2 regions of the Micromonospora sp. NPDC048170 genome follow, and region 2 is predicted to be linked to the other one. Evidence: riboswitches for the same ligand, from Rfam matches in the RefSeq annotation. Region 2 holds a riboswitch; the other holds the start of a gene.
What was found. Region 2 has a riboswitch for glycine ahead of gcvT (glycine cleavage system aminomethyltransferase GcvT). Riboswitches for the same ligand answer to the same signal wherever they lie in the genome.
Positions count from the first base shown of each region.

Region 1 (3,408 bases), on a different contig from region 2:
CGACACGTCCGCCCCGAACTTGCCCGGCTTGGCGAACCCGACCAGCGCGTTCAGGTTCGCCCCGTCGACGTACACCTGACCGCCCGCGTCGTGGACCTTCGCGCACAGCGACGCGACGCCCGTCTCGTACACCCCGTGCGTCGACGGATACGTCACCATGATCGCCGCGAGGGCGTCCCGGTGCTTGTCGATCTTCGCGTCGAGGTCCACCAGGTCGACGTTGCCCCCGTCGTCGCAGCCCACCACGACGACCCGCATCCCGGCCATCACCGCGCTCGCCGCGTTGGTGCCGTGCGCCGACGACGGGATCAGGCACACGTCCCGGTGCCCCTCGCCCCGGTCCCGGTGGTAGGCGCGGATCGCCAGCAGGCCCGCCAACTCGCCCTGCGAGCCGGCGTTGGGCTGCACGCTGACCGCGTCGTAGCCGGTCACCTCCGCCAGCCACCCCTCCAACTGGGCGATCATCTGCCGGTAGCCGGTGGTCTGCGCGTCCGGCGCGAACGGGTGCACGTGCGCGAACTCCGGCCAGCTCACCGGCTCCATCTCGGTGGTGGCGTTGAGCTTCATCGTGCACGACCCGAGCGGGATCATGCCCCGGTCCAGGGCGTAGTCGAAGTCCGACAACCGCCGCAGATAGCGCAGCATCGCCGTCTCGGAATGGTGGGTGCGGAACACCGCGTGGGTGAGGAAGTCCGACGTGCGGGTCAGCGCCGCCGGCACCGCGCCCTCCACCGGCGCGTCCCACCACGCCGGCGCAACCTCCACCGGCCGCCCGCCGACGGTGGCCCCGAACGCGTCGAACACCTTCCGCAGGTGGGCGGGAGTGGTCGTCTCGTCGCAGGACACCCCCACATGGTCGGCGTCGACCAGCCGCAGGTTCACGCCCCGGGCGGCGGCGTCGGAGACGACCGTCTCGGCGCCGCCGGGAACCCGCACCAGGACGGTGTCGAAGAACGCGTCGTGCACCACCTCGACGCCGTCCACACCCCGCAGCGTCGCCGCCAACCGCGCCGCCATGTCATGGGTACGCCGGGCGATCTCCCGCAGCCCGTCCGGGCCGTGGTAGACGGCGTACATGCCCGCCATCACGGCGAGCAGCACCTGCGCGGTGCAGATGTTGCTGGTCGCCTTCTCCCGCCGGATGTGCTGCTCACGGGTCTGCAACGCCAGCCGGTACGCCGGATTGCCGGCCGCGTCGCGCGACACCCCGACCAGCCGGCCGGGCAGCATCCGCTCCAGCCCCGCCCGTACCGCCAGGTAGCCGGCGTGCGGCCCACCGAAGCCCATCGGTACGCCGAAGCGCTGGGTGGTGCCGGCGGCGATGTCCGCGCCGATCTCCCCCGGCGGGCGCAGCAGCGTCAGGGCCAGCAGGTCCGCCGCGACGGTGACCAGCGCCCCGACGGCGTGCGCCGCCTCCACCAGGCCTGCCTGCTCACGCACCGCCCCGGACGCCCCCGGGTACTGCAGGTGCAGGCCGAAGAACTCCGCCGGCAACCCGTCGCGCGCGACGTCGACGACCCGCACGTCGATACCGAGCGGCTCCGCCCGGCTGCTGATCACCGCGATGGTCTGCGGCAGGGTGTCGGCGTCGACGACGTACACCGCGCTGCGGCTCTTCGACGCGCGGCGCGCCAGGGTCATCGCCTCGGCCGCGGCGGTGCCCTCGTCGAGCATCGACGCGTTCGCGGTGGCCAGCCCGGTCAGGTCGGTGACCATCGTCTGGAAGTTCAGCAACGCCTCCAGCCGCCCCTGGCTGATCTCCGGCTGGTACGGCGTGTACGCCGTGTACCAGGCCGGGTCCTCCAGCACGTTACGGCGGATCACCGGCGGAGTGTGCGTGCCGTGGTAGCCCAGACCGATCATGGACACCGCGACGGTGTTACGGGCCGCCAGGGCCCGCAGCTCGGCGAGGGCGTCGTGCTCGCTGGCCGGCTCCGGCAGATCCAGGGTGCCGTGCCAGCGGATCACCTCGGGGATCGCCGCGTCCATCAGCTCCTCGATCGAGCCGTAGCCGACAGCCTCCAGCATCCGGCGCTCGTCGTCCGGATCGGGGCCGATGTGGCGGGCGGCGAACTGCTCTGTGGTCATGGGCGGCGCTCCCGGGGGGCGAGGTCGACAGGTCGGCCTCCCCCTCTGTCGCGCCCGCGAGGCGCTCCACAGTGCCTGCCCACGAGGTCCTTTTGCCTGAGAGGTTCCGGGGAGGATTTGCCCCTTCGGCGCCGCCCGAGATGCTGCTGGGCGGTCTCTCCCACGTGGGTACTACCGGCATGGTCAACGCTACCAGCGCCGGCCTGCCCACCGAAGGTCCTACCCCCGCCCGCCGCACGCACCGACCGCCGCACCCGCCACCCGGTCGGCCAGCGCCGGCAGCAGCCGGCCCAGCGGCGCGTCGACCGTCAACACCGCACACCCGTCCCCCCGGGTCGGCCCCTGGTTGACGATCACCACCGGAATGCCCAGCTTCGCCGCACGCAGCACGAACCGTCGACCCGACAGCACCGTCAACGACGACCCCAGCACCAGCAGCAGCCGCGCCCGCGCCACCAGGCCGAAACAGCGGGCCACCCGCTGCGCCGGCACCGTCTCGCCGAAGAACACCACGTCCGGCTTCAGCATGCCGCCCCGGCAGAACGTGCAGTCGACCGTACGGAACCGGGCCACCTCGTCGTCGGCGAGATCCACGTCACCGTCCGGGTTGACCGCCGCGACCCGCGCGTCGAAGGTCGGGTTCGCCTCCCGCAGCCGCCGGTCCAACTCCTCCCGTGACGTCTGGTTACCGCAGCCCAGGCACACCACCTCGTCGAGACGCCCGTGCAACTCCACCACCCCGGTGCTGCCCGCGACGGTGTGCAGCCCGTCCACGTTCTGCGTGATGATCCCGTCGACCAGCCCACCCTGTTGCAGCCGCGCCACCGCCCGGTGCCCCTCGTTCGGGGCCGCCCGCGCGATCACCCGCCACCCCAGGTGGCTGCGCGCCCAGTAGCGCCGCCGCGCCTGCGCGTCGCGCGTGAACACCTGGTACGTCATGGGGGTGTGCCGCCGCGCCACGCCACTGGGCCCCCGGTAGTCCGGGATGCCCGACTCGGTGGACAGGCCCGCCCCGCTCAACACCACGACACCACCGCCGGCCACCAGGCCGGCCAACGCGTCGACCGTCTCCGTCACCCGTCCATGCTGCCTCAGGCATCCACCCGACGGCGAACACCGACCGGCCGGCGTCCCGAAGCCCTCCCCCAGACCTCGAACACGTCGGCGTCGACGAACTCGCCGACCACCTGCACGGCGCCGACGCGGTCCTCTTCGCCGCCGGGCGCCGCCCGCAAGGAACACCGTCGACCGGGCCGCCGCCGACCGGCGCTGACCCCCGACCCCGCTACTCGCCGAGCACGGCGCGCAACTGCGCACCTA
Region 1 covers NZ_JBEZMR010000017.1:107,924-111,331, forward strand. Annotated here, with positions in the region: gene gcvP (aminomethyl-transferring glycine dehydrogenase) at 1-2,088, opposite strand, end outside; glycine riboswitch at 2,163-2,261, opposite strand; gene AB0D32_RS21205 (NAD-dependent protein deacetylase) at 2,308-3,165, opposite strand; gene AB0D32_RS21210 (hypothetical protein) at 3,374-3,408, opposite strand, start outside.
Region 1: linked by a shared signal. The riboswitch ahead of gcvP (aminomethyl-transferring glycine dehydrogenase) and the one ahead of gcvT (glycine cleavage system aminomethyltransferase GcvT) in region 2 are both predicted to bind glycine.

Region 2 (3,408 bases):
TGGAGTCGAAGACCACGACTTCGAGCGTGGTGTTGCGGTCGTCGGCGACCGGGCCGTTGTCCGCCACCACGGAGTGGAAGTACGCGTCCTGGTTGCGCATGCTGGTGCAGGACCGGTCCAGCTCGGCCGAGGTCATCTGCTGGGCGCGGATGCGGATGGTGCTGCCGCAGGTGTAGGTGATCGGCAGGACCACGGCGGCCAGCCGCGCCTGGAGGTCGCAGGTGTCGTAGTAGGCGCAGTTTGCCTTGTCGTAGTAGTCGGTCATCTCCGCGACGCCGACCCAGAGGGCGGCGGTGGGGCCGGTGATCGCGCTCAGGTCGAGCAGGCCCCGGGCCAGCGGCCGTGCCTTCGGCCGCAACGCGGTGTGCTGGAGGAACCGGCCCAGTTCCCGGCCGGCGTTGGAGACCAGGTAGCCCCGCTCGGTGCCGAGCATCGCCCGTTTGCCGCTGGCGAAGCTGTACAGCGTGTCCAGCACGCTCGGGTCGGCGGTGACGGTGCTGACGAACTCGGGCACCTGGTGGCCCCGGAACAGCACGATGTAGACGTTGTTGACCGCGTTCAGCATCCACCACGACGAGTCGTACGAGCTGTTGTAGCCGGTCAGCAGCCGCTTCACCACGTACAGGTAACGGGCGTTCTCCTCGGCGCTGTCGATCAGCGTGACCGCCTCGGCCAGCACCTCGCCGTTGGCGTCGTTCACGTCGCCTGAGCGGCTGTTGGCGAAGAACGTGTCCAGGCCGGCGCGGATGGCGGTGCGCAGGGTGGGGCCGTACGAGCCCACCGTGGACGGGTAGTTCCATTGCACGTAGTAGCCGGCCCGCAGGTACAGCACGAGCTGGGCCGTACCCGTGCGGTTGGTGCCGTCGTAGGAGCCGGCGTCGTCCCGCAGCCCGTACGCCACGCTGGCCATCTGCGCCTCGCGGAACGCCTGGTAGGCGTCGCTTCCGGACAGGCTGAACAGGGTGTTCACGCAGTCGGTGGTGGACGCCTTGATCTGCTGTACCAGGGCGCTGCCGGTCCGGCTGGTGAAGTCACTCACGGCGCACGGGGCGGCGGCGGCCAGCCCGTGCGCCGACGGGGCACTGCGCGGCTTCGCGGCGTCGGGCTGGTCGTAGTCGCGGCGCAGCTCCTCGCGGGACGCGGGGAGCGGGGAGCGCTCACTCAGCGGCAGCGGGGCCCGCCGGACGTGCCCGTCGACGGCGCCGGAGCCGACGCCGGCGTCGGTCGGCGCGGTACCGGTCGGTCTCGCCGACGGCGCCGCGTTGGCGGTGGCGGAGGGGGCCAGCGGGCTCAGCCCCAGCGCCAGCACGAGTGCGAGTGGCATGGCGGCCCAGAGGCCTCGATTTCGTGACTTCCTGGTTTTCACGGTTCGCCTCCTGGCGTTCGTGCTCCGGCTCGGGTCGCCGGAGAGTGGGGGTGGGGGTGGTCGTCCACCGGTCGGTGGCCGGGGGTGACCGAGACGGATCTCCGCAGGGTGAGGCACGGATTGACGGACGCTCCCCTCCTCTTCGGAGGGCCCTACGGGAGAGGTCTCCTTCGATCGAGGTCGGGCATTGTCCCGTAGGTGGCCAGTACAATGGCACACATCACACATCGTGTAAAGGATTGTTCACTATCTATATACGTGACGTTATGGTTACGCTCCGTTGTCGTTGACACCCGCTCGGCCGGTCGCCTAGGGTCTGCGGGCAACCGACAAGTACATAGACGCCGTTCGAATCCGCGCGGGAGAGACCCCGACCCGTCGGGGCGCCGAAGGAGCAAACTCCCAAGAAACTCTCAGGCCCCGTTACCGCTCGGATGAGGCGAACTCTGGAAAGCAGACGATCCGTCGTCTCACCCACGGTGCAAACCGCCAGCCGGCGGTGAAGCTCTCAGGTCCATGACAGAGCGGGAGGCAACCGACCGTACGACGCGACCGCGTCGGGACGAGGGAGGCCTCCATGCACCAGAGTCAGACGACCCTGCTCCACCCACCCCTGCACGCCGCGCACGCCGAACTCGGCGCCCGGTTCACCGGCTTCGCCGGCTGGTCGATGCCGCTGCGCTACGGCAGCGAGACCGCCGAGCACCGCGCGGTACGCGAACGCGCCGGCCTGTTCGACCTCAGCCACATGGGACAGCTCGAGGTGTCCGGGCCGCAGGCCCCGGCGGCGCTGGACCACGCGCTGGTCGGGCACCTGTCGGCGGTACCGGTGGGCCGCGCCCGCTACACCATGCTCTGCGACGAGACCGGCGGCGTGCTCGACGACCTGGTCGCCTACCGGCTCGCCGCCGACAGGTACCTGCTGGTGACGAACGCCGTCAACACCGGTACCGCGCTGGCCGAACTGCGCACCCGCTGCGCCGGACCCGGAACGACCGTCACCGACCACACCGCCGAGCGCGCCATCATCGCCGTGCAGGGTCCCCGCGCCGCCGACACGGTGGAGGCCCTCGTCGGCGCGGAGTCGACCCGCCTCGGGTACTACACCGCCGCCGAGCTGGACGTCGGCGGGCGGCCGGCGCTCGTCGCCCGCACCGGATACACGGGCGAGGACGGCTTCGAGTTCTTCGTCCGGGCCGGGGACGCGGTCGACACCTGGCGGGCGCTGCTCGCCGCCGGCGCCACGTACGGGCTGACACCGGCCGGGCTGGCCTGCCGGGACACGCTCCGCATCGAGGCCGGGATGCCGCTGTACGGCTTCGAACTGCACCGCGGCGTCACCCCCTTCGAGGCGGGCCTGGGGCGGGTGGTGGCCTTCGCCAAGCCGGGTGACTTCGTCGGCCGGGCCGCGCTGGCCGAACGCCGGGACGCGGGTGCCGCCACCGTCCTCGTCGGACTCGTCGGATCCGGGCGGCGCGTCCCACGCACCGGCCATCCGGTGGTCACGCTCGCCGGCGGCACCGCGGCGGAACCCGTCGGTGTGGTCACCAGCGGCGCGCTGTCACCGGTGCTGGGCCGGCCCGTCGCGATGGCCCGGGTCCACCCCGACGCGGTCGGGGCGCGGTCCCGACTGGGCGTCGTCATCCGAGGAGACACCGAGCCGGTGGAGATCGCCCGGCTGCCGTTCTACCGCCGTCCGCGCTGACGCGCGTCCCCAACCACGAGGAGTAATGGGCATGGATGTCCCTGCGCGCCTGCGCTACAGCACGAACCACGAGTGGATCGACACCACGACCGAGCCGGCGACGGTGGGCATCACCGCGTTCGCCGCCGCGGCGCTCGGCGACGTCATCTACGCCGAGCTGTCCGAGCCGGGTACCCACCTGGCCGCGGGTGAGGTCTGCGGCGAGGTGGAGTCCACCAAGTCGGTGGCCGAGCTGTACCTGCCGGTGGGCGGCGAGATCGTCGCCACCAACGAGGCGGTCGTCGCCGACCCGGCCCTGATCGGCGCGGACCCGTACGGAGCGGGCTGGCTGTTGCGG
Region 2 covers NZ_JBEZMR010000034.1:44,869-48,276, forward strand. Annotated here, with positions in the region: gene AB0D32_RS28530 (collagenase) at 1-1,324, opposite strand, end outside; glycine riboswitch at 1,716-1,805, shown strand; gene gcvT (glycine cleavage system aminomethyltransferase GcvT) at 1,944-3,071, shown strand; gene gcvH (glycine cleavage system protein GcvH) at 3,103-3,408, shown strand, end outside.